DNA from 4 places in the Mesorhizobium sp. M1A.F.Ca.IN.020.04.1.1 genome. Region 2 is predicted to be linked to each of the others. Evidence: predicted binding sites of a transcription regulator. Region 2 holds the regulator's gene; each other region holds the start of a gene.
What was found. Region 2 encodes LexA, which represses DNA repair genes until DNA is damaged. Its sites were predicted from a motif close to TGTTCNNNNTGTGTTCNG; they were not measured.
Positions count from the first base shown of each region.

Region 1: the regulator LexA is predicted to act here: its motif matches at 1,928-1,945, upstream of EOA49_RS06770 (metallopeptidase family protein).
Region 3: the regulator LexA is predicted to act here: its motif matches at 4,474-4,491, upstream of EOA49_RS24810 (PA0069 family radical SAM protein).
Region 4: the regulator LexA is predicted to act here: its motif matches at 5,130-5,147, upstream of EOA49_RS09780 (YifB family Mg chelatase-like AAA ATPase).

Region 1 covers NZ_RZSN01000019.1:13,750-20,885, reverse strand. Annotated here, with positions in the region: gene EOA49_RS06780 (DUF6504 family protein) at 1-863, opposite strand, end outside; gene EOA49_RS33360 (hypothetical protein) at 805-1,905, opposite strand; gene EOA49_RS06770 (metallopeptidase family protein) at 2,088-2,525, shown strand; gene EOA49_RS06765 (DUF1737 domain-containing protein) at 2,551-2,757, opposite strand; gene EOA49_RS06760 (CoA ester lyase) at 2,814-3,695, opposite strand; gene EOA49_RS06750 (response regulator transcription factor) at 4,334-5,032, shown strand; gene EOA49_RS06745 (HAMP domain-containing sensor histidine kinase) at 5,020-6,591, shown strand; gene EOA49_RS06740 (FAD-binding oxidoreductase) at 6,615-7,136, shown strand, end outside.
Region 2 covers NZ_RZSN01000174.1:4,083-11,218, forward strand. Annotated here, with positions in the region: gene gltA (citrate synthase) at 1-738, opposite strand, end outside; gene gltX (glutamate--tRNA ligase) at 920-2,344, opposite strand; gene EOA49_RS26020 (ComEC/Rec2 family competence protein) at 2,447-4,894, shown strand; gene lexA (transcriptional repressor LexA) at 4,888-5,622, opposite strand; gene glp (gephyrin-like molybdotransferase Glp) at 5,739-6,944, opposite strand; gene moaC (cyclic pyranopterin monophosphate synthase MoaC) at 6,946-7,136, opposite strand, start outside.
Region 3 covers NZ_RZSN01000156.1:2,629-9,764, reverse strand. Annotated here, with positions in the region: gene EOA49_RS24835 (F0F1 ATP synthase subunit A) at 1-636, shown strand, start outside; gene EOA49_RS24830 (F0F1 ATP synthase subunit C) at 716-940, shown strand; gene EOA49_RS24825 (F0F1 ATP synthase subunit B) at 1,003-1,584, shown strand; gene EOA49_RS24820 (F0F1 ATP synthase subunit B) at 1,595-2,086, shown strand; gene EOA49_RS24815 (ribonuclease HII) at 2,291-2,989, opposite strand; gene EOA49_RS24810 (PA0069 family radical SAM protein) at 3,245-4,399, opposite strand; gene EOA49_RS24805 (glycosyltransferase) at 4,548-5,051, shown strand; gene EOA49_RS24800 (hypothetical protein) at 5,246-6,220, shown strand; gene moaB (molybdenum cofactor biosynthesis protein B) at 6,235-6,783, opposite strand; gene EOA49_RS24790 (4-(cytidine 5'-diphospho)-2-C-methyl-D-erythritol kinase) at 6,783-7,136, opposite strand, start outside.
Region 4 covers NZ_RZSN01000032.1:30,828-37,963, reverse strand. Annotated here, with positions in the region: gene EOA49_RS09790 (hydantoinase/oxoprolinase family protein) at 1-1,053, shown strand, start outside; gene EOA49_RS09785 (malate synthase G) at 1,306-3,480, shown strand; gene EOA49_RS09780 (YifB family Mg chelatase-like AAA ATPase) at 3,504-5,033, opposite strand; gene gshB (glutathione synthase) at 5,180-6,121, opposite strand; gene EOA49_RS09770 (GtrA family protein) at 6,189-6,563, opposite strand; gene EOA49_RS09765 (glycosyltransferase) at 6,563-7,136, opposite strand, start outside.

The DNA of each region.
Region 1 (7,136 bases), on a different contig from region 2:
GCGGTCAGCCGTTCGTGAAACAGCTTTCGGATCAGCTGCGGCTCGCGCATGGGCCGCGAGGTGCCGACCGCGATGCGGCTGACGGCGCCGTCGACGCGGAAGAGGAGAAGGGCGAGCGCCCGCGCGCCTTCGCCGCGGCGCTCGAGGTCGGCCTTCAAGGCAACGGCAAGCCGGCTCACCAGCCGCTCGATGTCGTCGGTGAGCACGATCGGCTCGGCAAGATGGCGCTCGACCGAGAGCGGCGCCACGGGAAGGCGCGGCGACACCGCCTCGTCGAGCCGGCCGAGCGCCTGGTCGAGGCGCAGAAGCAAGGTGGCGCCGAAGCGGCGGGCGAGCGGCGCGCGGGGTGCGGCCATCACCGCCCCCGCCGTGCGCAGGCCGACGCTTTCCAGGCTGGCGCGGGTTTCCGGCGCGATGCGCAGCGCCGAAAGCGGCAGGGGCGAAAGCAGCGCCGCCTCCTCGCCGCCGGCAACGATGCGGTCGCCGTGGAAGCGCGCCGCCGCCCAGGCGGCGCCCGGCGTCGAGGCGAGGCCGGCGCGAACATCGAAACCCTGCTGGAAGAAACGGGTGAGGATCTCGTCCTGCATGGCCCGCTCGCCACCAAACAGGTGCGTGCAGCCGGTGACGTCGAGAAACAGCCCGTCCTCGCCGTCGATCGCCACCAGCGGCGTGTAGCGGTCGCACCAGTCGGCGAGGCCTTCGAGCAGGCGGCGGTCGGCCTCCGGGTCGGCCTCCACCACATCGATCGACGGATGCATGGCGCGCGCGTCGGCAATGCCCATGCCGCGCTTCAGCTTCAGCGCCTCAGCCCGCTCGTCGAGGGCTGCGATGCGCTGGGCGTTGCTGTCGCGATGGCTGATCACAAGCGGTGGGCAAGATGGGGGCAGGTGATGCGAGGGCCGGGAACGCCAGGACCGCCCCAGACGCTGGCGCAGGATCCGCTCCGCGCAAAGATAGGGGAACCACAGCGACAGAATTCGCTGCCCGCTCTTCCTCGGGCCTTCTTTCGGCAAAAGCGTGCTCATCGGGGTTCCACTCCAGTGTGAATTGTCCGGGCAGGGCCGTGCGGCTCTTGCCGATATCGACGGTGAAGGCGGGGCGGCCGATCGAGCCGGCCAGCGCGCCGGCGAGCGTTTCGCGGCTCGCCGCGGGCGCTGCCGAAACAATGAGGCGCACGGGCGCCGCGGTGGGCTCGGCCTGGCCGGCCTGACGCAGCAAAAACACCGGCCGGCCGGCGCTCTGGGCGCGGGCGTGCAGCCGCCGCGTCGCGGTAAGGTCGAGAAGCCGCGGGCTGCCGCGGATCTCGAGGAGGACGGCGGCGAAGGCCGTCATGCGGGCGGCCTCCTCGGCGATCCACAGCGCGTCGACCAGTTTCGGCGCTTCGGAAAACAGCAATTGTTCGGGCTCGATGCCGAAGAAGGCGTGGAGGCCCCTGGCATAGGGAAAGCCGGCCTCGCGGAAAATCTCCGCCGTTCCGATCCAGAGGACCGGCAGGCCCTGCTTCTGTTTGAGGATCAGGCTGGCGAGCGACAGCGCAAAGCCGGCCACGGCGCCGGCATCGCGGGTCTCCAACCCATGGATTTCACTGAGCGCCGCCTTGGGCACGCCGCCGCCGAGGGCAGTGTCGAGGCGTTCTATGCCGGTATGCAGGAAGGCATCCGGCGAGGCCACAGCGAGGCCGCGCCGGACGATGGTGATTTCGGGGGTGACATCCGATCCCGCGGCATCGCCAGCTATTTGTTTTTTTGCAAGTCCGGACGGAAAACCGCTTCGCACTGTTCCTGGAATCGCTTTTGGCGCGCCGGAAGCCGGCGCTTCCAGGCGCTCGGGCAGCGTTCCCTCGATCTTCGCGATCTGGCGGCGCAGGGCAAAAACAGTTTCCCGCGCCACGACGCTTATCGCCATGACGTTCACTTCCGGCAGTAGTTGTTCCTGTTATGTTCTTATAGATTCCAGAGGGGCCTGGAAGAGTCAAGCGGAGTCGCAAGGAATTTATTCCTTCTGCTTTTCAGCTTCCAAGATCCAGCCGCCGGCCCATTTGCCTCGACAGGCGCGAAAGCCTATATGCCGAGGTCAAAGGAAACCTCATGGCCCGCATCTACAAGACCCGCATCTGGCATGACCAACTCTCGCCATCGATGGATGAGATGGAACTTCTGGCGCTGGAGGCCTACGCCCATCTGCCGGAGGAGTTCCGCAAGCTCACCGGCGAGATCATCATCCAGATCGCCGATTTTCCGACCGACGAGATCATGGACGACCTGTCGCTGGAGACGCCCTTCGATCTGCTTGGCCTGTTCGAGGGGCGCGGCATCGCCGAGCGCTGGAACCCGCAAACCGGCGAGGGGCCGAACCGCATCACGCTCTACCGCCGCGCCATCCTCGACTATTGGGCCGAGAACGAGGAGACGCTGGGCGACATCGTCACCCACGTGCTGATCCACGAAATCGGCCACCATTTCGGCCTGTCGGACGACGACATGGAGCGGATCGAGGAAGCGGCCGAGCAGGCAGCGGCGGGGTGACGAATGAGAGGGCTGCCGTCCTTTCCTACCAATCGCTGAGCTTGGTGTCCGAGGTGTATTCCTGGCCCTCGATATCCTTCACCACGGCCTGGCCGCAGCGCATCGACTTGGTCGTCTTGTCATAGGCATAGGTCGGCGAGCCGAACAGGTGCCAGCCTTTGTTCAGGGCCGCCGTCACCTTATGGCAGAAAGTGGAATCGTCCGGACCGGACAGAAAGCGGTAGAGTTTCATTTTCGACCCTGTCGTGACCAATGCTTGTCTATCTTTCCTGGAATCGCTCGAGCGCATCATGCGCCGATGATTGCGGCCTTCGCCAGAAGTTTCTCGGCATCCGCCAGATGCAGCCGCTCGACCATGCGGCCGTCCAGCGCAATGACGCTTTTGCCGGCATTTTCGGGCCGTGAGAACGCCTCCCTGATCGCCCGCGCCCTGGCCAGCGCCTCCGGCGCGGGCGCAAAGGCGCGGTTCGCGGGCTCGATCTGGGCGGGGTGGATCAGCGATTTGCCGTCAAAACCCATGGCGGCCGCCTCGGCGCATTCCCGCGCGAGGGCGTCGAGGTCGCGAAAATCGTTGGCGACGCCGTCGATCACGTCGAGGCCGCCGGCGCGGGCGGCGAGCACAAGCTGCAGCAGCCAGGGCGTGAGATAGCGCCGGTCGGGCGTTGCCGAAATGCCAGTTGCCTTCACCAGATCGTTCGTTCCGGCGACGAAACAAGCGAGGCGGGAAGAGGGATCGCGGCCAAGCTCGGCGATGGCGCCGACGTTGAGCAGCGCCTTGGGCGTCTCGATCATCGCCCAGAGTTTCACGGTATCTGGGGCGAAATTGTCGTCGAGCAGGTCGCCGGCCTCGAGGATGTCGCGCGGCGTGCCGATCTTGGGCAAAAGAATGCCGTCGGGCTCTGCCTTGGCGACGGTCAACAGGTCGTCGATGCCCCATTCACTGCCGAGCGGATTGATGCGCACCACCATCTCGCAGCGGCGCGCCGGCCGCGCGGCGAGGATGCCGGTAAGCTTGTCGCGGGCGGAAACCTTGTCGGCCAGCGCCACGCCATCCTCGAGGTCGATGATGACGGTATCGCAGGCGAGCGAGGCGATCTTGGCCAGCGCCTTGTCGTTTGAGGCGGGCACGTAGAGCACGGAGCGGCGCGGGCGGTAGGTGTCAGAGGTCATGGCCGATCTATGCCGGCTTGCAGCGGGCGAGGCAAGGCGCGGCACCATAGAACTCATTTGCGTTCTGGCTAATTGTCGAAGCCGGCGCCGCCCCTCATTGCCCTGCCGGGCATTTCTCCCCGTATAGTGACGGGGAGAAAGGGCCTGGCCGCGATGTCGGCTCCTGCAATGCTGGCGATTGGCGAAGCCGGCGATGGCAGCGCCCCTCTCCCCGTCACTATACGGGGAGAGGATGCCGGCAGGCAGGTGAGAGGCGGCGCCAGCCTGAAACGACTTTGCTCCTGCACGAAATCTGCAAATCCTTGCGGAAAACCTCCTCCAATCCGCCGCGCGCTTTCCGCAGCCGCCGGCGAAACAGGCGGCATGCGAACACATCACAGATCCCGCTGGTCCCTGCCCCGGCGCCTCCGCAACGAAGGCTGGTGGTTGGTCGAGCCGCAGAGGCCGCGCATAACGGCGGTCATGCTTCCTTTCATCCCAAGATCACGGCTGCGACATGCCATGCGAGCGGCGGCGCTCGGGACGGTTCGGTCTTGACGCCAGCTTTCACGACTGGCGGCCTTTGCGCGCTCTCGACAAGCACGGCCCGCTTGCTAATCCTGTCATGACAAAACCGTATTCAGCGAGCTGCCGATTCCATGCCGCACAACATCCTCGTCGCCGACGACGATCCGCATATCCGCGAGATCATCTGCTTCGCGCTGGAAAAGGCCGGCATGAAGACGGCCGCCGTCGCCGACGGCGCCGCCGCGCTGCAAGCGGTCGAACGCCGCGCGCCCGACCTCATCGTGCTCGACATCGGCATGCCGGAGATGGACGGGCTGGAGGTCTGCCGCAGGCTGCGGCAGCGCTCCGACGTGCCGGTGCTGTTCCTGTCGGCCCGCGATGAAGAAATCGACCGTATCCTCGGCCTTGAAATGGGCGGCGACGACTATGTGACGAAACCGTTCAGCCCACGCGAGCTGGTTGCCCGCGTCAACGTCATCCTGCGGCGGGCGCGCCCGGCGGTGGTGGAGGAAGACGCCGACGACCGTCAGTTCGCGCATGGCAAGCTCGTGCTGGTTCCGGCAAGTCATGCTGCGAGCTTTGAAGGCAAGCCGCTCACCCTAACAGCGATCGAGTTCGCGATTCTGAAAGGTTTTCTTGGCCGCCCGCAGCATGTGCTTGGCCGCGATGCGGTGATGGCCAATGCCTACCAATCCAACATCCATGTCTCGGAACGCACGGTCGACAGCCATATCCGCAACATCCGCGCCAAGTTGGCGGCGGTCGGCTGTTCGGATGCGATCGCGACCGTGCATGGCGTCGGCTTCCGGCTCGGCCGATGCGGTGGCTGAGCAAGGAGAAATGGCGGCCCAGGCTCGCCACCGTGGTCGTCGCCATCCTGATCGTGGTGATGGCGCTGCCGCTGGTCGGCCTGTTCTTCTTCCGGCTCTATGAAAACCAGCTGATCCGCCAGACCGAGGGCGAGCTCATCGCACAGGGCGCGGTGATTGCCGCCGTCTATGCCGATGCGGTGCGCGCGGCCGGCATTGCACCGGAACGGTTGGGAACGCCGATCTCGGCGGATCCGGCAAGGGACAATAATTACCCCTATCAGCCGATCGAGCCGCAGCTCGACCTTGCCTCCGACAATGTCATGCCGTCGCGACCGGCGGCCGTTCCCGCCACCGCCGATCCGGACTTCGCGGCCATAGGCGCAAAGCTCGACGGCATTCTGGACGAGGCGCAGAAGACAACGCTTGCCGGCTTCCGGCTGCTCGATCCGCATGGCGTGGTGATTGCCGGCGGCGGTGAGGTCGGACAGTCTTTCGTTGCGGTCGAGGAGGTGCGGCAGGCGCTCGCAGGCGCCTATGCAAGCGAGCTTCGCCTGCGGATCCCCGACCAGCCGCCGCCGCCGCTCTATTCGGTGAGTCGCGGCACCAAGGTGCGCGTCTTCGTCGCCTTGCCGGTCGAGCTCGACGGCAGGGTCGCCGGCGTGGTCTATATGTCGCGGACGCCGAACAACATCGTGAAACATCTCTATGGCGAGCGCGGCAAGGTCACGCTCGCGGCGATCGCGATTCTCGGCGGCACGCTGCTGATCGCGCTGGTGTTCATCCGCACCGTCAGCCGGCCGATCTACGCGCTGATCGAGCGCACCAAACGCATCGCCGCCGGCGACCGCGAGGCAATGCGGCCGCTCGCCCATCACGGCACGCGCGAGATGGCGGCGCTGTCGGCCGCCTTCCTCGACATGGCGCAAAAACTCCAGGCGCGCTCCGACAGCATCCAGACCTTCGCCACCCATGTCTCGCATGAGCTGAAATCGCCGCTGACGGCGATCCAGGGCGCGGCCGAGCTGCTCAGGGATTCCGGCGGGACGATGGACGAGGACGAGCGACGGCGTTTTTCCAACAACATCGTCACCGATGCCGGGAGGCTCAATCTCTTGGTGCGCCGGCTGCTCGAACTGGCGCGCGCGGAAAACCTGGCGCCGAGCGGCGAAAGCACGACAATCGGCGCGGCGCTGGCGCTGCTGCCGGTCGAGGCCAGGCTGGAGGTACGCGTCGAATCGGGCAGCGATATCGGCCTCGGCATCTCGGGCGAGAATCTCGCGATCGTGCTCGCCAACCTCGTCGACAATTCCGCACGGCACGGCGCGAAGCAGGTGACGGTCGGCGCCGAAAAGGCGGGCGAAAGGGTGGCCCTCCACGTCGACGACGACGGCGGCGGCATTTCGGCGGCCAATCGCGCAAGAATATTCGAGCCGTTCTTCACCACAAGACGCGAGGCCGGCGGCACCGGCATGGGCCTCGGCATCGTGCTGGCCCTCCTGAAAGCGCATGATGGCACGATAACGCTGGTTGACTCCGAACGCGGCGCGCGCTTCGAGATCAATTTGCCGGTCGCGTGAGGACCGGTGAATCGGAGAACAAAGTGCGTTACGACATCGTCATCATCGGCGGCGCCATCGTCGGGTCCTCGGTCGCCTACTATCTGCGCGAAGAAGGTTTTACCGGCTCCATCGCGCTGATCGAGCGCGATCCGCAATTCTCGCAAGCGGCGACGACGCTGTCCCTGGCCTCGATCCGCCAGCAATTTTCCATTCCTGAAAACATCCGCCTGTCGCAATTCACGCTGAAGCTGTTCCGGCGACTGAAAGAGACTTTCGGCGCCGATGCCGATATCGGCTTTCGCGAGGGCGGCTATCTGATCCTCGCCGGCGAGGCGGGGCTGCCGATCCTCAAGGCCAATCACGAGGCGCAGATCGCCGAAGGCGCCGATATCGTGCTGGAGGATGCAGGCCAGCTCGCCCGCCGCTTCTCCTGGCTTTCAACCGAAGGCATTTCCGCGGGCGCCTATGGCCGCGGCGGCGAGGGCTGGTTCGACGCGCATGCGCTGCTGATGCTGTTCCGTAAGGCGCTGCGCGAGAGGAGGATCGACTTTATCACCGCGTCG
Region 2 (7,136 bases):
GTTCTGCTCGTGATCGGCGTGCAGGATGAAGATGCGCTCCATGGCGCGCGCCAGCACCGGATTGATCTTGTACTCCTCACACGGCACGGCAAAGCACATGTGCAGGAAGTTGGCGGCGAAATTCAGCTCGTTCTTCGGGTAAATGAAGGGCTGGCCGATGTGGTATTTGTAGGCCATTGCCGCGATCGTCGGCATCTTGGCGATCAGTCGCATGGAGGCGACCATGCGCTGATATGGGTCCGAGATGTCGGTCGAGTCGTGGTAGAAGGCCGACAGCGCGCCGACCACGCCGCACATGACGGCCATCGGATGGGCGTCGCGGCGGAAGCCGGTGAAGAAGCGCGACATCTGCTCATGCACCATGGTGTGGCGCGTCACGCGATAGTCGAAGTCGTCCTTCTGCGCCTTGGTCGGCAATTCGCCGTAGAGCAGGAGATAACAGACCTCGAGGAAGTCGCCGTGCTCGGCGAGCTGGTCGATCGGGTACCCGCGATGCAGTAGGATGCCGGCGTCGCCGTCGATGAAGGTGATCGCCGACTCGCAGCTTGCCGTCGAGGTGAAACCGGGATCGTAGGTGAAGGCCCCGGTGGTGCTGTACAGCGCGCCGATGTCGATGACGTCGGGCCCGGTCGAGCCGCTTCGCACCTTGAATTCATGCGTCTTGCCGGCGAGCTCGAGCCTTGCGGTCGACTCGCGCGCCTTGCCGCCCGATTCCAGTTTTGTCGCAGCTTCGCTCATTGCAAACTCCTTTATGTTTTCTCATGCCGGCAAGGCAATTCCTGCAAACGACACGTCGAAATCACCGGAATGCGCGAACTTGCCACCGCATTTTAGGAGGTGCGTGCCAGATTGGGCCAAGGCCTAATGTTGCACTGCGAAACACACCTTTCAATGCCAATCTTCTTGGGCCAGTTCGCTCCTAATCGATTTGATCCGCAACCCGCGCCAGGCTCTCCTCACGGCCGAGCACGGCGAGTACATCGAACACGCCGGGCGAGGTGCTGCGGCCGGTGAGCGCGGCTCTCAGCGGTTGGGCCACGGCGCCGAGCTTATGGCCGCCGGCCTGCGCAAAGTCGCGAATAGCGGCTTCCGCGGTTGCGGCGCTCCATTCGCTGGAGATCGCGGCGAGCGCGGCATGGGTACCGCGCAAAATGGCGCGGGCGTCGCTGCCAAGCAACCCCGCAGCCCTTTCGTCGAGCTGCAAGGGCCGCTCGGCGAACAGGAAGCCGGCTCCATCGACGAGCTCGACCAACGTCTTTGCCCGCTCCTTGAGGCCCGGCATGGCAGCAAGCAGCTGTGCCTGGCGCCTGTCGTCGAGCTTGGCCGCAAGCGCCGGGCCACCCTCGAGATAGGGCAGGGTGGCTACGAGAATATCAAATAGCGCCTTGTCGTCCATCTTGCGCATATGGACGCCGTTCAGCGCCTCGAGCTTGGCGAAGTCGAACCGGGCGGCGCCCTTGTTGACGTCGGCGATGTCGAACCAGGAGATCATATCCTTGATCGACATCACCTCGTCGTCGCCGTGGCTCCAGCCGAGCCTGGCCAGATAGTTGAGCAGGGCCTCCGGCAGATAGCCCATGGCGCGATAAGCCTCGACGCCGAGCGCGCCGTGGCGCTTCGACAGCTTGGCGCCGTCGGCACCATGGATCAGCGGGATGTGCGACATCGACGGCACGGTCCAGCCCATGGCGTTGTAGATTACGGTCTGGCGCGCGGCGTTGGTCAGGTGATCGTCGCCGCGGATGATGTGGGTGACGCCCATATCGTGATCGTCGACGACGACGGCATGCATGTAGGTCGGGTTGCCGTCCGAGCGCAGGATGATGAAGTCGTCGAGGTCCTTGTTCGGGAATCGCACCTCGCCCTGCACGCGGTCGTGCACGACGGTCTCTCCTTCGGTCGGCGCCTTGATGCGGATGGCGCCCTTGACGCCGGGAGGCGCCTCGGAGGGGTCGCGGTCGCGCCACTGGCCATTGTAGCGCGGCGGCAGCCCCTTGGCCCGCGCCGCCTCGCGCATCGCCTCCAGCTCGGCAGGCGTCTCATAGCTGTAATAGGCCTTGCCCAGCCGTACGAGCTCCTCTGCCACCTCACGGTGGCGCGGCGCTCGCTCGAACTGCGACACGGCCTCGCCGTCCCATGAGAGGCCGAGCCAGGTCAGCCCGTCCAGGATAGCGGCTGTCGCCGCTTCGGTGGAGCGCTCGCGGTCGGTGTCCTCGATGCGCAGCAGCATCGTGCCGCCCGTGTGCCTGGCGTAGAGCCAGTTGAACAGCGCCGTGCGCGCCCCGCCGATGTGCAGATAGCCGGTGGGCGAGGGGGCAAAGCGGGTGACGACCTTGTCGGACATGGAACTCTCGGAAGAAGCTCTGAAGCGGGCATGATTGCGCGGACTTTCGCGCGGTGGGCGTTCATGTAGCATAGGAGGTCTGGGGCGCAAGGGGCAGACCCGATGGCTGGACGTGGCCGGGGTGCGGAGGATGGCGAGAAGACGACGGCTGGCGTGAGCGAGCGCCTGCTGTTTGCCGACACCGTGCCTGCTGAGGCAGTACCGGTTTGGGTTCCCGTGCCGCGTCCGGCCACCGAGATTTCGGACGGCGACGCCGTCGTGAAGCCGCCTCCGCCGGCAGCCATCGACTTGATCCGCAGGCGGTTCCGCCGTGCCTCGTTTTCCGCGATTCGCCGGGGTGTGGCCGAGGCAGCCTCCACCGAGCTCGACCGCGGCATCGGCTTCCTCCTGGTGCCGGTGTTCCTGGCCGCCGGCGTGATACTCTATTATTCCTTGAGCGCCGAGCCGGATCTTTACAGACCGCTGGCGGCGGTGGCGCTGATGGCTCTATGCGCGGCGGTTTCGCGTCCCTGGCTGAAGACACACCTGGTCTTTATGGCGGCGTTGTTTTGCGCGCTGGGATTCGTCGCCGCGAAGGTCGAGACCTGGCGCGCCGCTACACCGATGCTCGGCTCCGAAATCCAGACGCGGCTGACAGGCCGCGTCGTCATCGCCGAGGAAATGGCCAATGGCCGCGTCAGGCTGACCATCGATCTCGTCTCGACCGCGCATCCAAAGCTGCGCTACGCGCCGGATCGCGTCAGGCTTTCGGCACGCAGGATCCCGGCCGGCATGAAGGCCGGATCGCTGGTGATGGGTTACGCGCGGCTTCTGCCGCCGACCGGGCCGGTCCGTCCCGAAAGCTATGATTTTTCCTTCGACAGCTATTTTTCCGGCATCGGCGGCAGCGGATTTTTCCTCGGCGACCCGAAAGTCATTCCGCCAACCGACCCGATCGCTCAGACGAGCATCGCCTCGGCCATCGAGAACGCGCGCGAAAATATTGCCGACCACATCAGAAGCACCGTCGGCGGACCCGAAGGCGAGATTGCCGCCGCACTGATCGTCGGCGTGCGCGCCGGCATTCCCGAGGACATCAACGAGGCGATGCGGCGGACCGGCATCTATCACATCATCTCGATTTCGGGCCTGCACATGGCGCTGGTCGCCGGCACGGTCATGCTTCTGCTGCGCGGCGCCTTTGCGCTGTTCCCGGATTTTTCGTCACGCCGGCCGGTGAAGAAATATGCCGCGACAATCGCGCTTATGTCGATCGCCGCCTATCTCGTCATCTCCGGCGTGGTGGTCGCCGCCGAGCGAAGCTTCATCATGCTGGCCGTCATGCTGATCGCCGTGCTTTTCGATCGCGCCGCGCTGACGATGCGCAACTTGGCGATCTCGGCCATCGCCGTCATCCTGGTGTCGCCGCATGAAGTGGTTGGCCCGAGCTTTCAGATGTCGTTCGCGGCAACCGCCGCCCTTGTCGGCGCCTATGCCGGCTGGTCCGACTACCGCGCCGGCAAGGTGAGAGCGCCGCCGGACAAGCGTTCGTTCCTGCGGTTCATGTCGCACAAACTGGCAGTCGGAGCAGGTGGCGCCGCAATGACGTCGATCATTGCCGGAAGTGCCACGGCGCTGTTTGCCATCTGGCATTTCCAGCGCGTCTCGCCGCTCAGCCTGCTGGCCAATCTCGCGATCATGCCGATCGTCACGATCGTGATGTTTCTCGCCGTCGCCAGCGCGGTCATGATGCCGTTCGGCTTCGACGGGCCCTTCCTCTATTTGATGGGCAAGGGCCTGGCGGCGATGATCGCGATCTCGGCGTGGATTTCGGAGTGGTCGCCGGTCGATGCCGTGGGCCTGATCTCGATCCATTCGGTGCTGCTGGCGACGATCGCGCTCGTCATCGCCACGATGGCGACTACCTGGCTCAGGCTGGCCGCAATTCCTTTCGCTGCCGCGGCCGTGATGATCATCCCGCAGGTGCGCACGCCGGACCTGCTGATCTCGGAGGACGCGCATCTGGTGGCGATGCCGATCGGCGGCGGCGAACTCGCCATCAATCGCGCCCGCTCCAACGAGTTCACCACCGATAACTGGAAACGTGCGCTCAAGGCCGAAACGATCGTGCCGCCGGAGACATTCGCCAAGGGCACGCTGGACTTGGCCGATCCGGTCGACCTGCCGCCTGGATCGCCCTTTTACTGCACGGGCGATCTCTGCATTGGCCGGCATCCATCAGGCGCGATCGTCGCGCTCGCCGAGAACCGCGAAGCTGCCCGGCCTGCCTGCGACTTCGCAGACCTCATCGTCATCAACGACGCCACGGCCTACAATCCCTGCCACGATCCGCGTATCCTCGTCGTCACCAAGCGGCAGCTCGCGCGCGACGGCAGTGCCGCCGTCTTCTTCGATCCGCAATCGGCGACGGCGCGAGCAACCATTCAATACGCCGTCGAAAAACCGTACCGCCCTTGGCACGAACAGCGGCGCTACTCGCGTGAGGCGAGGGGGTTGGCGCCTTACAAGAAGCCCGAGAAGCCGGAAGCCAAGCCGCAGCCCCCTCAGTAGCGGCGGATGAGCCCGACGAGCTTGCCCTGAACCTTCACGCGATCGGGACCGAAGATGCGCGTCTCATAGGCCGGATTGGCAGCCTCGAGCGCGATGGAGGCGCCCTTGCGGCGGAAGCGCTTCAGCGTCGCCTCCTCGTCATCGACCAGCGCCACGACGATCTCCCCGGGGCTCGCAGTGCTGGCGTTGCGGATGATGACCGTGTCGCCGTCGAAGATGCCGGCCTCGATCATCGAGTCGCCTTTGACCTCGAGCGCGTAGTGCTCGCCGCCCGCGATCATGTCCGGCGGCACTGTGATCGAATGCGTCTGGTGCTGGATGGCGTCGATCGGCACGCCGGCGGCAATGCGACCCATCACCGGGATGGAGACGGCTGAAACGGCGTCGTCGTCATTGCTGGGCGTCGGCGTGCGGGCGGGCGCCGCGGGTTTGATCTGGCGGCCGAGATTGCCTTGGCCGCCCTGGATGACGCTCGGCGAGAACTTCTTCGCCGCATTGAGGCCGGGCGCGATCGAGTCAGGTAGGCGCAGCACTTCAAGGGCACGCGCCCGGTTCGGAAGCCGGCGAATGAAACCGCGCTCCTCCAGCGCCGTGATCAGGCGGTGGATGCCCGATTTCGAGGCAAGGTCGAGCGCTTCCTTCATCTCATCGAAAGACGGCGGAATGCCGCTTTCCTTGAGCCGTTCATGGATGAACATCAGCAGTTCATGTTGTTTGCGCGTCAGCATGGCGGCCCCCGTGGGTTCTGAAACCAGAATCAGAAAAACAAACCCAGAACAAACACTATCTGTTCCAGTTGTGTTCCGCAACCGTTTAAAGTTTAGTGAATGTGTTGACGTTTTGTTCAGCGTAACATCAGAACGCTGCATTCCTCGCCGGCTTCAGCCGCCGGTGCGAAGGGTTGGCGCACGATCAGGCCATTGGCATCGGCGAGCATCCTCAACATCGAGGAATCCTGGATGCCGAACGGTGTTGCGATCAACGCCCCCGCATCTTCGCGGACCACGGCGCGCACATAGTCCTGCCTGAGATCGTTGGCGTGCATTGCGACGCCTAACCGAGCCGTGCGGATTTCCTGACGGCAGGACCGGCCGCCCAGCCGCGCCAGAAGCGGCTTCAGGAACAGCTGCGAGCAGACCAGGCTTGCGACCGGATTGCCGGGCAGGCCGATGCAGCGAATGTCGCCGAGCCGGCCAAACATCAGCGGCTTGCCGGGACGCATGGCGATCTTCCAGAAGTCGAGCTGCATGCCTTCGCCGGTCAGCACGTCATGGATCAAGTCGTGGTCGCCGACGGAGGCGCCGCCAAGCGTGACGATGACGTCGGCGCCGGCCTTGACCGCCTTCTTGACCAGGGCCGCGATCGCGTCCTTGCGGTCGGCGGCGATGCCGAGGTCGAGCGCGCGCGCGCCGACCGACTGGGCCGTAGCTGTGACGCCACAGGCATTCGACGAGATGATCTGGTCGGGGCCGAGCGCGCTGCCCGGCGGCAGCAATTCATCGCCGGTGGCGATGATGGCGAGCAGCGGCTGCCGCACCACGTTGAGACTCGGATGGTTGGCCGATGCCGCCAGCGAAAGCGCCGCCGGATCGAGCTGGCGGCCTTTTTCGAGGAGCAGGTCGCCCTCGCAGAAGTCGAGGCCGCGGCGACGGACGTTTCGTCCCTCCACGGTCGGCTCGGTCACTTCGATGCCGCCGCCGCCGAGATCGCGGACATTCTCCTGGATAACGATGGTATCGGCGCCTTCGGGGAGCGGCGCGCCGGTGAAGATGCGCACGGCCTCGCCCTTGCCGACAGAGCCGGTGAAGCCACGCCCGGCGGGGGCCATGCCGATCACGGAGAGCCGGGCCGGCGCCGAGGCTACGTCGGCGGCCCGTACGGCGTAGCCGTCCATCGCCGACGCATTGAAGGGCGGCTGGGTGCGCAGAGCCACCACGGGGTCGGCCAGCACCCGGCCGGACGCGTCGGCCAGCGGCACGCTTTCGCCTGGCAGCGCGGTCGCGCCGTCCAACAGGCGTTGGAGCGCGTCAGCGACTGGAAGCAAAGCCATGCTAAGGACCTACCTTGTAGTCGCCCGACTTGCCGCCGGTTTTCTCGACCAGCCTGATGCCGGAAATCGCCATGCCGCGGTCCGCTGCCTTGGCCATGTCGTAGATGGTGAGGCAGGCGACCGACGCCGCGGTCAGCGCCTCCATTTCCACCCCGGTCTTGCCGGTAACCCTGGCAAGCGCGCTGACCCTCA
Region 3 (7,136 bases), on a different contig from region 2:
GTCGCTTCCGCTTTCCTCTACATGAGCACCGCCAGCCGCGCCCTCATTCCTGGCCGCCTGCAGTCGGTCTCGGAAATGGCCTATGAGTTCGTCGGCAACATGCTGCGCGATGCGGCGGGCAAGCAGGGCATGCAGTTCTTCCCGCTGGTGTTCTCGCTGTTCATGTTCGTGCTGGTCGCCAACCTGATCGGCCTGTTCCCTTATTTCTTCACCGTCACCAGCCACATCATCGTCACCTTCACGCTGGCGATCCTGGTCATTGGCACCGTCATCGTCTACGGCTTCGCCAAGCACGGCCTCGGCTTCCTCAAGCTGTTCGTGCCGCATGGCGTGCCTGGCTATCTGATGCCGCTGGTGGTGGCGATCGAAGTCATTTCCTTTGTCTCGCGTCCGGTCAGCCTCTCCGTTCGTCTTTTCGCCAACATGCTGGCCGGCCACATCACGCTGAAAGTGTTTTCGGGCTTCGTCGTCAGCCTCAGCGCACTGGGTGCGGTCGGCATCGCCGGCTCGGTCCTGCCGCTCGCCATGGCGGTTGCCCTGACGGCGCTGGAACTGCTGGTCGCCTTCCTGCAGGCCTACGTCTTCGCGGTGCTGACCTGCATGTATTTGAACGACGCTCTGCACCCGAGCCACTGATCGATTTTCACCGGCGCCCCGGCGCCAGCATACCCAACGTACCAACCGCAACGATTACGAAAACCACAGGAGTTTTGAAATGGACGCAACTGCAGCAGCTGCTATCGGCGCTGGTATCGCCTGCATCGGCATGGGCGGCGCCGGCATCGGCCTCGGCAACATCTTCGGCAGCTATCTCTCGGGTGCGCTCCGCAACCCGTCGGCCGCTGACGGCCAGTTCGGCCGCCTGATCTTCGGCTTCGCCGTGACCGAAGCGCTGGGCATCTTCTCGCTCCTCATCGCGCTGCTGCTGGTCTTCAGGTAAGAACCACGCGCTGACGAAAGGGGCCGCATGGTGCGGCCCCGCCGTATGGACAGGGGAATGAGATGTTCGTGACATCTGCCTTTGCGCAAGAATCCGCGCCGGCCACGGCCGAGGGCGATACGCATGCGGGCACCGCCGTGCCTGCCGAGGAGCATGGCACGTTCCCGCCGTTCAATGCCGAGACCTTCCCGTCGCAGATCCTGTGGCTCGTCATCACCTTCGGGCTCTTCTATCTGTTCCTGAAGCGGGTTGTGATGCCGCGCATCGGCGGTATCATCGATGTCCGCAACGATCGCATCACCCAGGATCTCGACCACGCCGCCAGGCTGAAGGGCGAGGCGGACGCTGCCGTTGCCGCCTATGAGCAGGAATTGACGGAAGCCAAGGCCAACGCCAACAAGATCGGCCAGCAGGCGAGCGACGCCGCCAAGAGCGAAGCCGAAAGCACGCGCAAGAAGCTCGAGACGGAACTCGAGAAGAAGCTCGGCGAGGCCGAGGCGAGCATCGCCTCGATCAAGGCCAAGGCGATGAAGGAAGTCGGCACGATCGCCGAGGACACCACGTCGGCCATCGTCGAGGCGCTGGTCGGCGGCAAGACCGACAAGGCCGAGATTTCGGCCGCGGTCAAATCCGCGACCCGGTGAGGAGGCCATCATGGACGCCACATCACTTGCCACGCTCTGGGCCACCATTGCCCTGATCATCTTCCTCGGCGCCGTCATCTATCTGAAGGTGCCGGGCATGCTCGCAAAGTCGCTCGATTCCCGTGCGGCCAAGATTAGCAGCGAGCTCGAGGAAGCGCGCCGCCTGCGCGAAGAGGCCCAGCAGCTGCTCGGCCAATACCAGCAGAAGCGCAAGGAAGCCGAGAAGGAGGCCGCCGACATCGTCGCCGCCGCCAAGCGCGAGGCCGAGCTCCTTGCTTCCGAGGCGCATAAGAAGACCGAGGACTACGTCGCCCGGCGCACGGCGCTTGCCGAGCAGAAGATCAGCCAGGCCGAGCGCGAAGCGATCGGCGAGGTGCGTGCCAGCGCCGTCGACATCGCCGTCGAGGCCGCCCGTGCGCTGCTTGCCGCCAAGGTCGACGCCAAGGCCGGCGCCGATTTGTTCAAGTCGGCGCTGCAGGACGTGAAGGCCAAGCTGAACTGAGCGGCTCTGCCGTTGCTGACATGAAGCCGCCTGGGCAACCCGGCGGCTTTTTTGTTTTGGGCGCGAATAATCTTCCCCCTTGAGGGGGAGATGTCGCCGAAGGCGACAGAGGGGGCCGTTGCGCGTAGAGCTCAACCCCTTGTGCGACTGAGGGCGTTGGCGCTTCACGCGCGACGACTCTCAGCCTGCCTTCAAGAGGGGAGATTAATCTATTCCCTCGAAGCTCTCTTCCGCTTCCGCCACCTCGACGCCGCCAAACCGGAACGGTGCGAACGACGCCCTATGCAGTCGCGCCACCGGGCCATGCGCCTCGATCGCGGTCCGGTGGCGGACCGTCGCGTAGCCCATATGCATTTCGAACCCGTAATGCTCATGATGGCCGCCGCAGCCGCACATCATGCGGTCGCGCATCACCTTGGCGATGATCGAGGCGGCGGCGATAGATTGCGAGCGCTGGTCGCCCTTGATCAGCGCGCGTCCCTCGCAGGTGAGCCCTGGCGGCACGTCGCGGCCGTCCGCCAGCGCCAGTTTGGGCGGCAGCGACAGTCCGGCGGCGGCGCGACGCATGGCTTCCAGGCTGGCTTTCAGAATGTTGCTGTTGTCGATGCCTTCGGCGCTGATCGAGGCCATCGAGACGCTGAGCGCCGAGCCCAGGATTTTGAGGAACAGCGCCTCGCGCTGCAGATGGGTGAGGCGCTTGGAATCGTCGAGCCCTTCGGGAATGTTGGCCGGGTTGAGCACCACGGCCGCGGCCACCACCGGACCGGCAAGCGGCCCGCGGCCCGCCTCGTCCATCCCCGCTACCGGCCACAGCCCCTCGGCCATCGCTTTCGTTTCAATCGAGAAGTCGGGCTTCTCGACCATTTCGAAGAGAAGCGGAGAATCGGAACGCGCGCGAGCCATGGTGCGGCGAGGTTCGCATCGGCTCCGATTCTCCGCAAGTCCCTCCGGGTCGGATGGGGCGTCGGACCGGGAGGGCACCGTCTCACGGCCGGGGGACTGGGCCGGACGGGATTCTTGAGCAATTCCAGGAAGAGTGCGTAGCGGGCCTTCCGTACGAAGTTACATCAAAACAGAGGGTTAGCGGATCGCAATCCGGGCGCAAAACTCTGCCTCCCGAGTTGCCTTAGCCGCCGGCCTTCGCGGCCGGCATCATCTTCACAGCAGCATCAACTGCTCGCCGACGCCGGAGCCTGCGACGAATTGGTCGGTCCGAAGCTGCCGCCGCTCGGCATTGAGGCCGAGCCGCTTGGCGGCGATCTCGAAGCGCCGGCCGATCTGCCAGGCATAGGGTCCGGCGCCCTTCATGCGCTTGCCCCATTCCGAATCGTAGTCCTTGCCGTCGCGCATCGAGCGGATCAGCGACATCACATGCCGGTAGCGATCCGGATAATGGCGCAACAGCCAGTCCTTGAAGATCGGCGCCACCTCGAGCGGCAGACGCAGCACGACATAGCCTGCCTCCCTGGCGCCGGCGGCGCGCGCCGAATCGAGGATGCGCTCCATCTCCGGATCGGTGAGGCCGGGAATGATCGGCGCCACCATCACCGAGGCGGGGACGCCGGCATCCGAAAGCTGCCTTATCGCTTCCAGCCGCTTTGTCGGCGTCGAGGCGCGCGGCTCCATGGTTCTCGCCAGCATGCGGTCGAGCGTCGTCACCGACAGCGCCACCTTGGCGAGGCCGCGTTCGGCCATGCGCGACAGGATGTCGATATCGCGCGTCACCAGTGCCGACTTGGTGACGATGCCGACCGGATGGCCACGCGCCTCCAGCACCTCCAGGATCTCGCGCATGATCCGGTATTGCTTTTCGATCGGCTGGTAGGGATCGGTGTTGGTGCCGATGGCGATGGTGCGCGGCTGGTAGCCGGGCTTCGACAATTCCCTGTCCAGCATTCGCGCCGCATCGGGCTTGGCAAAGAGCTTGGATTCGAAATCGAGCCCCGGCGACAGGCCCATGAAGGAATGCGTTGGCCTGGCAAAGCAATAGACGCAGCCATGCTCGCAGCCGCGATAGGGATTGATCGAACGATCGAAGGAAATGTCCGGCGACTCGTTGCGCGTGATGATGGTGCGCGGCTTCTCGACCTGCACCTCCGTCTTGAACGGCGGCAGTTCCTCCAGCGAGTTCCAGCCATCGTCGAACACATGCCGGCTGACCGGCTCGAAGCGGCCGGACGGATTGATGCCCGCGGAGCGTCCGCGATTGCGGTCCGGCCGCACGCGCATGCCGCTCTGTTCTATCATTGCATTTGCCATCTCGGCTCTGCCTGCTCCGAAAGCGGCAATGTCGGCGCGCACGATCTGTTCCATTTTCGCCCTCTCCCAGGGACTGTCGGCAGGCTGTCGAATCGCTCTGTTCATGAAACTATTCCTATTTTGCCAATGAGAACAAAGCAAGAACTTTTTCGTTCAGAACGCGCAACTGGCGCAGCGCCGCGCTTTCCGCTATTCGGCTAAAATGCTCAGCGTCCTCATCGAAACCAGGAACGACGAAGAAGGCCTTGCCCGCACGCTGGCCTCGCTGATCGGCGGCGCGGTCGAGGGCGTGGTGCGCGACGTCATCGTCTGCGACACCGGCTCGACCGACCAGACGCATCGCGTCGCCGAGCATGCCGGCTGCCACCTTGTCGCCGGCGGCATCGCAACAGGCATCGGCCAGGCCAAGGGCGACTGGCTCCTGCTTCTGGAACCCGGCGCCCGGCTCGCCGAAGGCTGGATCGACGACGTCGTCGCTCACGCGGCGAGGCAGACGATGCCGGCGCGTTTTTCACGCGCCCGCGGCAATCGCACGCCGTTTCTGGTCCGGGTTTTTTCGGGCAACCGGGCTCTGGAGGAAGGGCTTGTCATCAGCAAGCGCCAGGCCACGGTGCTGGCGAAAAGCGCCCGCAGCGCCGAAGCCCTGGCGCGGGGCCTCGCCACCAGAAGGCTGAATGCCGAAATCTGGGTGGCGCCGCCGAAGTGAGCGCATGCCCTCCTTCTCTCCAGAAGGCGAAAAGAGAGAAAAAGGCCGCGAACTTTGCCGGCCCATTCTATTGTGCATTGCACAAAAACCTGCAGTGGATTAGCATCTGCTTGAAGCGGGACAATCGGGATTGGGTGACGATGAAGCGGCAGACGGCTGGCGCTTCGTCGGACGCCGTGCATACGAGGAACCCGATGAACCTTGGTACTCCAGACAATTCAGGCGCGGCCAGCCTGGAGGCGATCGCTCGTAATGGCAGCCTGTTCAGGCGCATCGCCGTGCGCATCCCGACCTATCTGAAAGATCTACGCGAAAATCCGGCCTGGCTGCCGATGTTCGTGCTGGCGCGCACCATGCCGGGGCGCCGCATGCACTGGCTAGGCGCCAGACGCGTTCGCCCGCTCGACAATGCGGGAGAGACGATGTTTGCCGGCGTCGATCGCGAGGCGGTGGTCGCGGCGCTTCGCTCCGATGGACTGTTTTCGGGGTTCACGCTGCCGTCGGCGATCCATGAGGAGATCGCCGTTTTTGCGCAACGCACGCCCTGTTTCGGCAATTTCGACCGCCGTCTCGAATTCATTCCGGGCGACCATGCCGAGGCGGAGAAGCGTTTCGGCCGCTCGCTGCTCAGCGGGCATTATTTCGAACGCATTCTCGATTGCCCGGCGGCGCTTGCCATCCAGCGGGATCCGCTGCTCCTCGAGGTCGCGCAGCACTATCTCGGCGGCCAGGCGAAACTGATCACGACGCGCGTGTGGTGGAGCTTTCCGACCGGCAAGGCCTCGGATGCCGACAAGAATCTCGCCTCGCTCGGCAAATACCATTTCGATCTCGACGATTGGCGGATGCTGAAATTCTTCTTCTATCTGGTGCCGGTCGACGCCGGCACCGGCCCGCATGTCTATGTCCGCGGCAGCCACAGGCGCCGCGCGCTCAAGCACCAGCTCACGCTTCTGGTCGGCCACCCCGCGGAAGACGTGCTGGACGTCTACGGTCCGGAAAGCGCTGCGACGCTGACGGGCGAGGCGGGCCTCGGCTTCGTCGAGGATCCGTTCGGCTTCCATATGGGAACGGTGCCGACGCATACGCCGCGGCTGATGATGGAAATCGGCTTCGGCGTCTCGCGGCCGTCGCGCCGCCGCTTCCACGGCGAGCCGGTCATCCGCTGAGCCGGACGGGGCCGCTACTCCGGCTTGCCGCGGCGCCTGAGGTGCTCGTCCAGCCGCGGCATGATCTCGACGAAGTTGCAGGGCATGTGCCGGTAGTCAAGCTGCGCCTTGATGATGCCGTCCCAAGCATCCTTGCACGCGCCGGGCGAGCCCGGCAGCACGAAGATAAAGGTGGCGTTGACGACGCCGCCGGTCGCCCGGCTCTGGATCGTCGATGTGCCGATCTTGTCATAGGAAATCCGGTGGAAGACTTCCGAAAAGCCGTCCATGCGCTTTTCGAAAATCGGCTCCAGCGCTTCCGGCGTTACGTCGCGGCCGGTGAAGCCGGTGCCACCCGTGGTGATAACGACGTCCACCGTTTCATCCCTCGACCAGGCGAGCACTTTTTCGCGGATCTTCTCGCGGTCGTCGGTGACGATGTCGCGAGCCACCAGTATATGGCCAGCCTCTGCGATGCGGTCGGCCAATATCTGCCCGGATTTGTCCTCGGCCAGGCTGCGCGTGTCGGAAACGGTCAGCACCGCGATGCGCACCGGGATGAAGGGGCGGCTTTCGTTGGCCATCAGTCGGTCTCCATGCTGCGCGTCGCGGCCACGAACCAACTGGGATGGCGGCGGCGGATGTCGATCGCCGCGCGCTTGGCGACATTGCCAGTCTCGAACAGGCCGAAGCAGGTAGCGCCGGAGCCCGACATGCGGGCAAAGGCGGCTCCCGCTTTTTTCAGCGCCTTGAGCGCATCTCCGATCGCCGGTTGGATGGCGCGAGCGGCAGGTTCGAGATCGTTCCGCGTCGTGTCGAGCCAATTGCGCATGCTGTGAAAATCGAGGCGGCCGGGCAGCGGCGGCAATGCCTCATTGTCAGGTTTGGAAAGCGCTTTGAACACTTCGGGTGTCGAAACGGCCACGCCCGGGTTGAC
Region 4 (7,136 bases), on a different contig from region 2:
GAAGTGGCGCTGGAGGACGGCGCGCTCGACCCGAAGATCCTGCTCGGGCCGCGCCGCCTGGTGCCGCTGGCGCTGGCCGGCCTGGCGCATGGCGAGGCGGTCACCGCCGAGCTGGAGCGGCAGCTGCGCGCGCCGAATCCCGGCCGCATGGACGGGCGCTTTGCCGTGCGCACCGGCGTGCCGGATCGCCTCGCCGCCGGCCTCACCGCGCCGGAAGCGAAACTCTACGAGGCGATCGGCGCCACCCCGCTGGCGCTCGACCGGCTGCTCAGCTCCAACGCCCAGAACGCCACGCTCAACCGGCTGGTGGCGCGCGGCCTGGTGCACATTTGCGGCTTCACGCCGTCCGACGCCGCCCATGTGCTCGGCAAGCAGTCGAACTGGGATCCCGCCGCCGCCCGTCTCGGCGCCGAGCTGTTTTCCCGCCGCCGCGACGGCCGCGGCCAGGCGATCGCCGCGACGCCGGAAGCGCTCGCCCAGCGCGTGCTCGTCACGCTGACGCGCTGGTCGGCCGAATATATTCTCGAAACCGCCTTCGCCGAGGACGGGCTGGACGGCGCCGCGACCGTCGCGCACGCGCTGGTGCAGCGCGCCGTCGATGCGCATCCCGGCATCGCCCGCTTCAGCGTCGCGCTCGACCGGCCGGTGATCGGCCTCGGCGCCTCGGCGCCGCTGCATTACGCCGGCCTGCCGCCGCTGATCGGCAATGGCTGCATCGTGCCGGAGGACACCGACGTCGCCAACGCGCTCGGCGCGGTCGTCGGCCAGGTGCGGGTCTCAGCCGAAGCCCGCGTCAGCCAGCCCAGGGAAGGGCTTTTCCGGCTCGCCTCGGGGCAGACGGTGCGCGACTTCACCGAGGAGGAGAAGGCGATCGCCGCGGCGGAAGCCGACGTGCGGGCGATCGTCGCCGAACGCGCGAAGAATGCCGGCACCGACAGCGCCGAAATCGATGTGTCCACCGAGTTCAAGGTCTCGACGGTCGAGAACCAGCGCATGTTCATCGAGGCGCATGTGGTGGCGGTGGCCTCAGGGCGCCCAAGGATTGCGATGTGAGCGCGCCTTCCCCCTTCTCCCCTTGTGGGAGAAGGTGTCGCCGGAGGCGACGGATGAGGGGTGCTCCAGGGAACACCAGCGCCGCACTCCGCTGGAACACCCCTCATCCGTCTCGGCGCTTGCGCGCCGATCCACCTTCTCCCACAAGGGGAGAAGGGAAACCGCGCCGCACCTTCACCCTAAGCCGAATTGACCCTTGAACCCCAAACATGTCAAAGCCCCGGCAAAGCCTACCCATCTGGAGACGTGCTGATGACCGACCGCATCGAGATCGCCGGGTTGCAGATTGCCCGGGAGCTCCATGACTTCGTCGCCGAGGAGGCAGCAGTCGGCACCGGCATCGATCCGGAAAAGTTCTGGGAGGGCTTTTCCGCCATCGTCCACGACCTCGCGCCGAAGAACCGCGCGCTGCTCGCCAAGCGCGACGCCATGCAGGAGAGGCTGGACGACTGGTACCGCGCCAACGGCGCGCCGGTCGACATGGAGCTGTACAGAACTTTCCTCGAGGAGATCGGCTATCTGGTGCCGGAAGGCCCGGCCTTCAGCGTCTCGACCGAAAATGTCGATCCGGAGATCGCGGTCGTCGCCGGGCCGCAGCTGGTCGTGCCGGTGATGAACGCGCGCTATGCGCTCAATGCCGCCAATGCGCGCTGGGGCTCGCTTTATGACGCGCTCTACGGCACCGACGCCATTCCCGAGACCGCAGGTGCCGAAAGAGCCAAGGCGTTCAATCCCACGCGCGGCGCCAAGGTGATCGCCTGGGTCAGGGACTTCCTCGACCAGTCCGTGCCGCTCACCACCGGCAAATGGGCCGGCATCAACGGGCTCTCGGTGGCGAACGGCGCGCTGAAGGTCGGCGAAGGCGCCGGCGCCACCACGCTTGCCGACCCGAAGCAGTTCGTCGGCTACCGCGGCGACGCCGCCACGCCGGAAGCCGTGCTTCTGGTAAAGAACGGCCTGCATATCGAGATCGTCGTCGACCATGCCAGTCAGATCGGCAAGACCGATGCGGCCGGCATTGCCGACGTCGTCCTCGAGGCCGCCCTGACCACCATTCAGGATTGCGAGGATTCGGTCGCCGCGGTCGATGCCGAGGACAAGGTCGTCGTCTATCGCAACTGGCTCGGGCTGATGAAGGGCGATCTGGCGGAAGAGATCACCAAGGCCGGCAAGAGCTTTGTCCGCAAGCTAAATCCGGACCGCCGCTACACGGCGCCGAATGGCGGCCAGCTGCTGCTGCCCGGACGCTCGCTGATGCTGGTGAGGAATGTCGGCCACCTGATGACCAATCCGGCGATCCTCGACCGCGACGGCAACGAGGTGCCGGAAGGCATCATGGACGCGGCGCTCACCGCGCTGATTGCGCTGCACGATGTCGGCGACAACGGCCGCCGCGCCAACTCCCGTGCCGGCTCGATGTATGTGGTGAAGCCCAAGATGCACGGGCCGGAGGAAGTCGGCTTCGCCGTGGAAATCTTCGATCGCGTCGAGGCCCTGCTCGGCATGGCCAAGAACACCATCAAGATGGGCATCATGGACGAGGAGCGGCGGACCACCGTCAACCTCAAGGAAGCGATCCGCGCCGCAAGGGAGCGCGTCGTGTTCATCAACACCGGCTTCCTCGACCGCACCGGCGACGAGATCCACACCTCGATGGAAGCCGGCCCGATGATCCGCAAGGGCGACATGAAGCAGGCGGCCTGGATTTCCGCCTATGAGGCGTGGAACGTCGATACGGGCCTGGAATGCGGCCTCGCCGGCCACGCCCAGATCGGCAAGGGCATGTGGGCGATGCCGGATTTGATGGCGGCGATGCTGGAACAGAAGATCGCGCACCCCAAGGCCGGCGCCAACACCGCCTGGGTGCCGTCGCCGACCGCGGCGACGCTGCACGCCACGCACTATCATAAAGTGGATGTGCACGCCGTGCAGGCGGCGCTGAGGAGCCGGCCGAAGGCCAGGCTCGACGACATCCTGTCGGTGCCCGTGGCGGTGCGGCCGAACTGGACGCCGGACGAGATCCAGCGCGAGCTCGACAACAACGCGCAAGGCATTCTCGGCTATGTCGTGCGCTGGATCGATCAGGGCGTCGGCTGCTCGAAAGTGCCCGATATCAACGATGTCGGCCTGATGGAGGACCGCGCCACGCTGCGCATTTCCTCGCAGCACATCGCCAACTGGCTGCGCCACAAGGTGTGCTCGGAGATCCAGGTCCGGGATTCGCTGCAGCGCATGGCGGCGATCGTCGATCGCCAGAATGTCGGCGACCCGTTCTACCGGCCGATGGCGCCGGATTTCGACAAGTCGATCGCCTTCCAGGCCGCCTGCGACCTGGTGTTCAAGGGGACAGTCCAGCCCAACGGCTACACCGAGCCGGTGCTGCATGCGCGCAGGCTGGAGCTGAAGGCGAAGGACCGGGCGGGGTAGCGCCGCGAAGCTCGCCAGGGACCTTACGCCGCCTGCGCCATGCGCTCCGCGCTCATGCGGTAGGAGATCGCCTCGGCGAGATGGATGCGGCCGACGGTTTCGCTGGCGTCGAGATCGGCGAGCGTCCGCGCGACCTTCAGCACGCGGTGATAGGCTCGCGCCGAGAAGGCGAGCTTTTCGCTGGCGTCCTTGAGCAGCGTCAGCCCGGCGGCGTCGGGCCTGGCGATCGCCTCGATGACCGAAGGCGGGCAGTGCGCGTTGGTGGTGGCCGCCGCACCCAGCCTTTCCAGCCGCTCGCGCTGCATGGCCCGGGCGCGCGCCACGCGCTGCGCCACAGCGGCACTGGCCTCGGCCTTGTCCGGCCGGATCAGGTCGCTTGCCGAGACCGCCGGCACTTCGATCCTGAGATCGATGCGGTCGAGCAGCGGGCCGGAAATGCGCGCGTGGTATTCGGTGCGGCAGCGCTCGCCGCGCAGGCAGCGATAGCCGGGCTCGCCCGACATGCCGCAGCGGCACGGGTTCATCGCCGCCACCAGCTGGATGCGCGCCGGATAGGTGACGCGGTGGTTGGCGCGCGCGATCACGCAGTCGCCGGTCTCCAGCGGCTGGCGCAGCGCGTCCAACGTCTGCGGCGCGAATTCCGGGAACTCGTCGAGGAACAGCACGCCGTGATGCGCAAGCGACACTTCGCCCGGCCGCACGCGCAAGCCGCCGCCCACCATCGCCGCCATCGACGCCGAATGATGTGGCGCGCGGAACGGCCGTCGGTCTGTCAGCTTGCCTTCGCCGAGCTCGCCCGCCACCGACGCGATCATCGAGACCTCGAGCAGCTCCTTCGGCGCCAGCGGCGGCAAGATCGAGGGCAGCCTTTGCGCCAGCATCGACTTGCCCGAGCCCGGCGGTCCGACCATCAGGAGATTGTGGCCGCCCGCCGCCGCCACTTCCAGCGCCCGCTTGGCGCTTTCCTGGCCCTTGATGTCGGCAAGGTCCGGCAGATCGCGCGCGGCGACCTGGATGCCGGCCTCGGGACGCGACAGCACCTGGGTGCCGCGAAAATGGTTGGCGATGGCGATCAGGCTGCGCGGCGCCAGGATATCGAAATCCTTGCCGGCCCAGGCTGCCTCCGGCCCGCAGGCGAACGGACAGATCAGCCCTTTGCCTTCGGCGTTGGCGCCGATCGCCGCCGGCAGCGCGCCGGCGACAGCGGCGATGGTGCCGTCGAGCGACAATTCGCCGAGCACGACATAGCCGGCCAGCATATCGCCCGGAATGGCGCCGAGCGCGGCCATCAATCCGAGCGCGATCGGCAGATCGTAGTGGCTGCCTTCCTTGGGCAGGTCCGCCGGCGCGAGATTCACCGTCACCTTCTTCGACGGCATCGACAGGCCGGAGGCATGAAGCGCGGCCTGCACGCGTTCCCGGCTCTCTGCCACCGCCTTGTCCGGCAAACCGACGATCTGCATGCCGACCTTGCCCGGCGCGATCATCACCTGGACATCGACCGGCACGGCCTCGATGCCCTGGAAAGCCACCGTGCGAACCCGCGCTACCATCTTGTCTCAAGCCCCCGGATACCGGCTCGCTCGCCGGTCCTGCGATCAGGCGGCGAGCGGGATCAGGTTAGACAACCACAGATTTGCGGCTTAAGCAAGAACATTACGGGAACATACGGTCCCGCCCACCGGGCAGCTGAGGGGCGCTACTTCCGCTTCCCTTCGACGCAGTCCCAGAACAGGGCAGCAATGTCCGCGCCGCCGAAGCGCCGCACCTCGCGCACGCCGGTCGGCGAGGTGACGTTGATCTCGGTCATGTAGTCGCCGATGACATCGATGCCGACGAGGATGAAGCCGCGTTCCCTGAGCGCCGGCCCGATGCGGGCACAGATCTCGCGTTCGCGCTCCGTCAGCTCGGTCTTCTCGGCGCGGCCGCCGACATGCATGTTGGAGCGCGAATCGTGCTCGGCCGGCACGCGGTTGATGGCGCCCACCGGCTCGCCGTCGATCAGGATGATGCGCTTGTCGCCCTTGCGCACGTCCTTGAGGTAGCGCTGCACGATATAGGGCTCGCGGAACAGCTGGCCGAACATTTCGAGCAGCGAGGCGAGGTTGCGGTCGGCCTCGTGCAGATGGAAGATGCCCGCCCCGCCATTGCCGTAGAGCGGCTTGACGATGATGTCGCCGAACTCCTTGCGAAAGGCGGCCACCTCCTGCGGATCCTTGGTGATCAGCGTCTCCGGCATCAGGTCCGGGAATTCGGTGACGAAGATCTTTTCCGGGCTGTTGCGCACCCAGGCCGGGTCGTTGACCACCAGCGTCTTCGGATGGATGCGTTCCAGAATGTGGGTGGTGGTGATGTAGTTCATGTCGAAGGGCGGGTCCTGCCTGAGCAGCACCACGTCCATCTCCGACAGATCGGTGCGCACCGGCTCGCCTAGCGAATAATGGCTGCCCTTCTCGTCGCGCACCTGCATCTCCTCGGCGCGCGCGAACACCTTGCCGCCCCGCATCGACAGCCGGTCTGGCGTGTAGTGGAAAAGCTTGTGGCCGCGCCGCTGCGCTTCCAGCGACAGCGCGAACGTGGTGTCGCCGGCGATCGACACCGTCGAGACATGGTCCATCTGGACGGCGATTTTCAACGGCATCTCGGGTCTCCGGCAATCTCTGCCGCCGATATAGGGAAATCGGCGGCTTCTGCCAATCGGCCAGAGATTATCGGTCGAAGACCAGCCGGGAATAGCCGACGAAGGACAGCGCCATCGCGACCAGCGAGGCGACCGTCAGCGCCGCCAGCGGCGGCAGGGAGGGCAGCGCGAACAGAAGGGCACAATAGGCGAGATAATTGACGATGCTGGTGGCGACGCCAACCCCGCCGTAACGCGCGCCCTCCTGCGCGATGCCTCGGCTCGACGGCGCAAAGGTCAAATGCCGGTTGATCTGCCAGGTGACGGTGAGCGCGAAGCCGATCGACAGCACGCGTGCCGCCAGCGGTCCGAGCGGCGTGACGGAAAGCAGCAGCCAGAGCGCGGCCGCATCGGCGACGAAGCCGATGCCGCCGGCAAGCACGAAGCGGGCAAGCCGGACCATCAGGCGGCTCGCGAGGGCTTGCCCGGCTCCCTCGTCGGGGAGGCCTCGCCGTTGAAGCCGGCGCGTCGCTCGATGCGGCCGGCAGGGATGGAAAGATAGAAGATGCGCTTCTGTTCGGCCCGGCCGCGCGACACCGAATCGAGGATCAGCCCGGTGACCATCGCCAGCATGGACAAGAGGAGCAGGCCAACGGACAGCACCCAGGTCGGCATGCGCGGAACAAGTCCTGTCTCGGCGAACTCGATCAGCACCGGGATCATCAGCCCGATGCTGGCCGCCAGGAAGAACAGGGCAAACGTGCCGAAGAAACGCAGCGGCTGCGTCTCCTTCACCAACATGGCGAACATCCACAGGATCCTGGCGCCGTCTCTGAACGTCGACAGCTTCGACGATGAGCCTTCCGGGCGGCGGCCGTAGTCGAGCGCCATCTCGTTCACCGGCAGCTTGAGCTGCGAGGCATGGACCGACATCTCGGTCTCGATCTCGAAGCCGCCGGAAACCGCCGGGAAGCTCTTGACGAAGCGCCGCGAAAAGACCCGGTAGCCGGAAAAGATATCGGTGAAATCGGCGCCG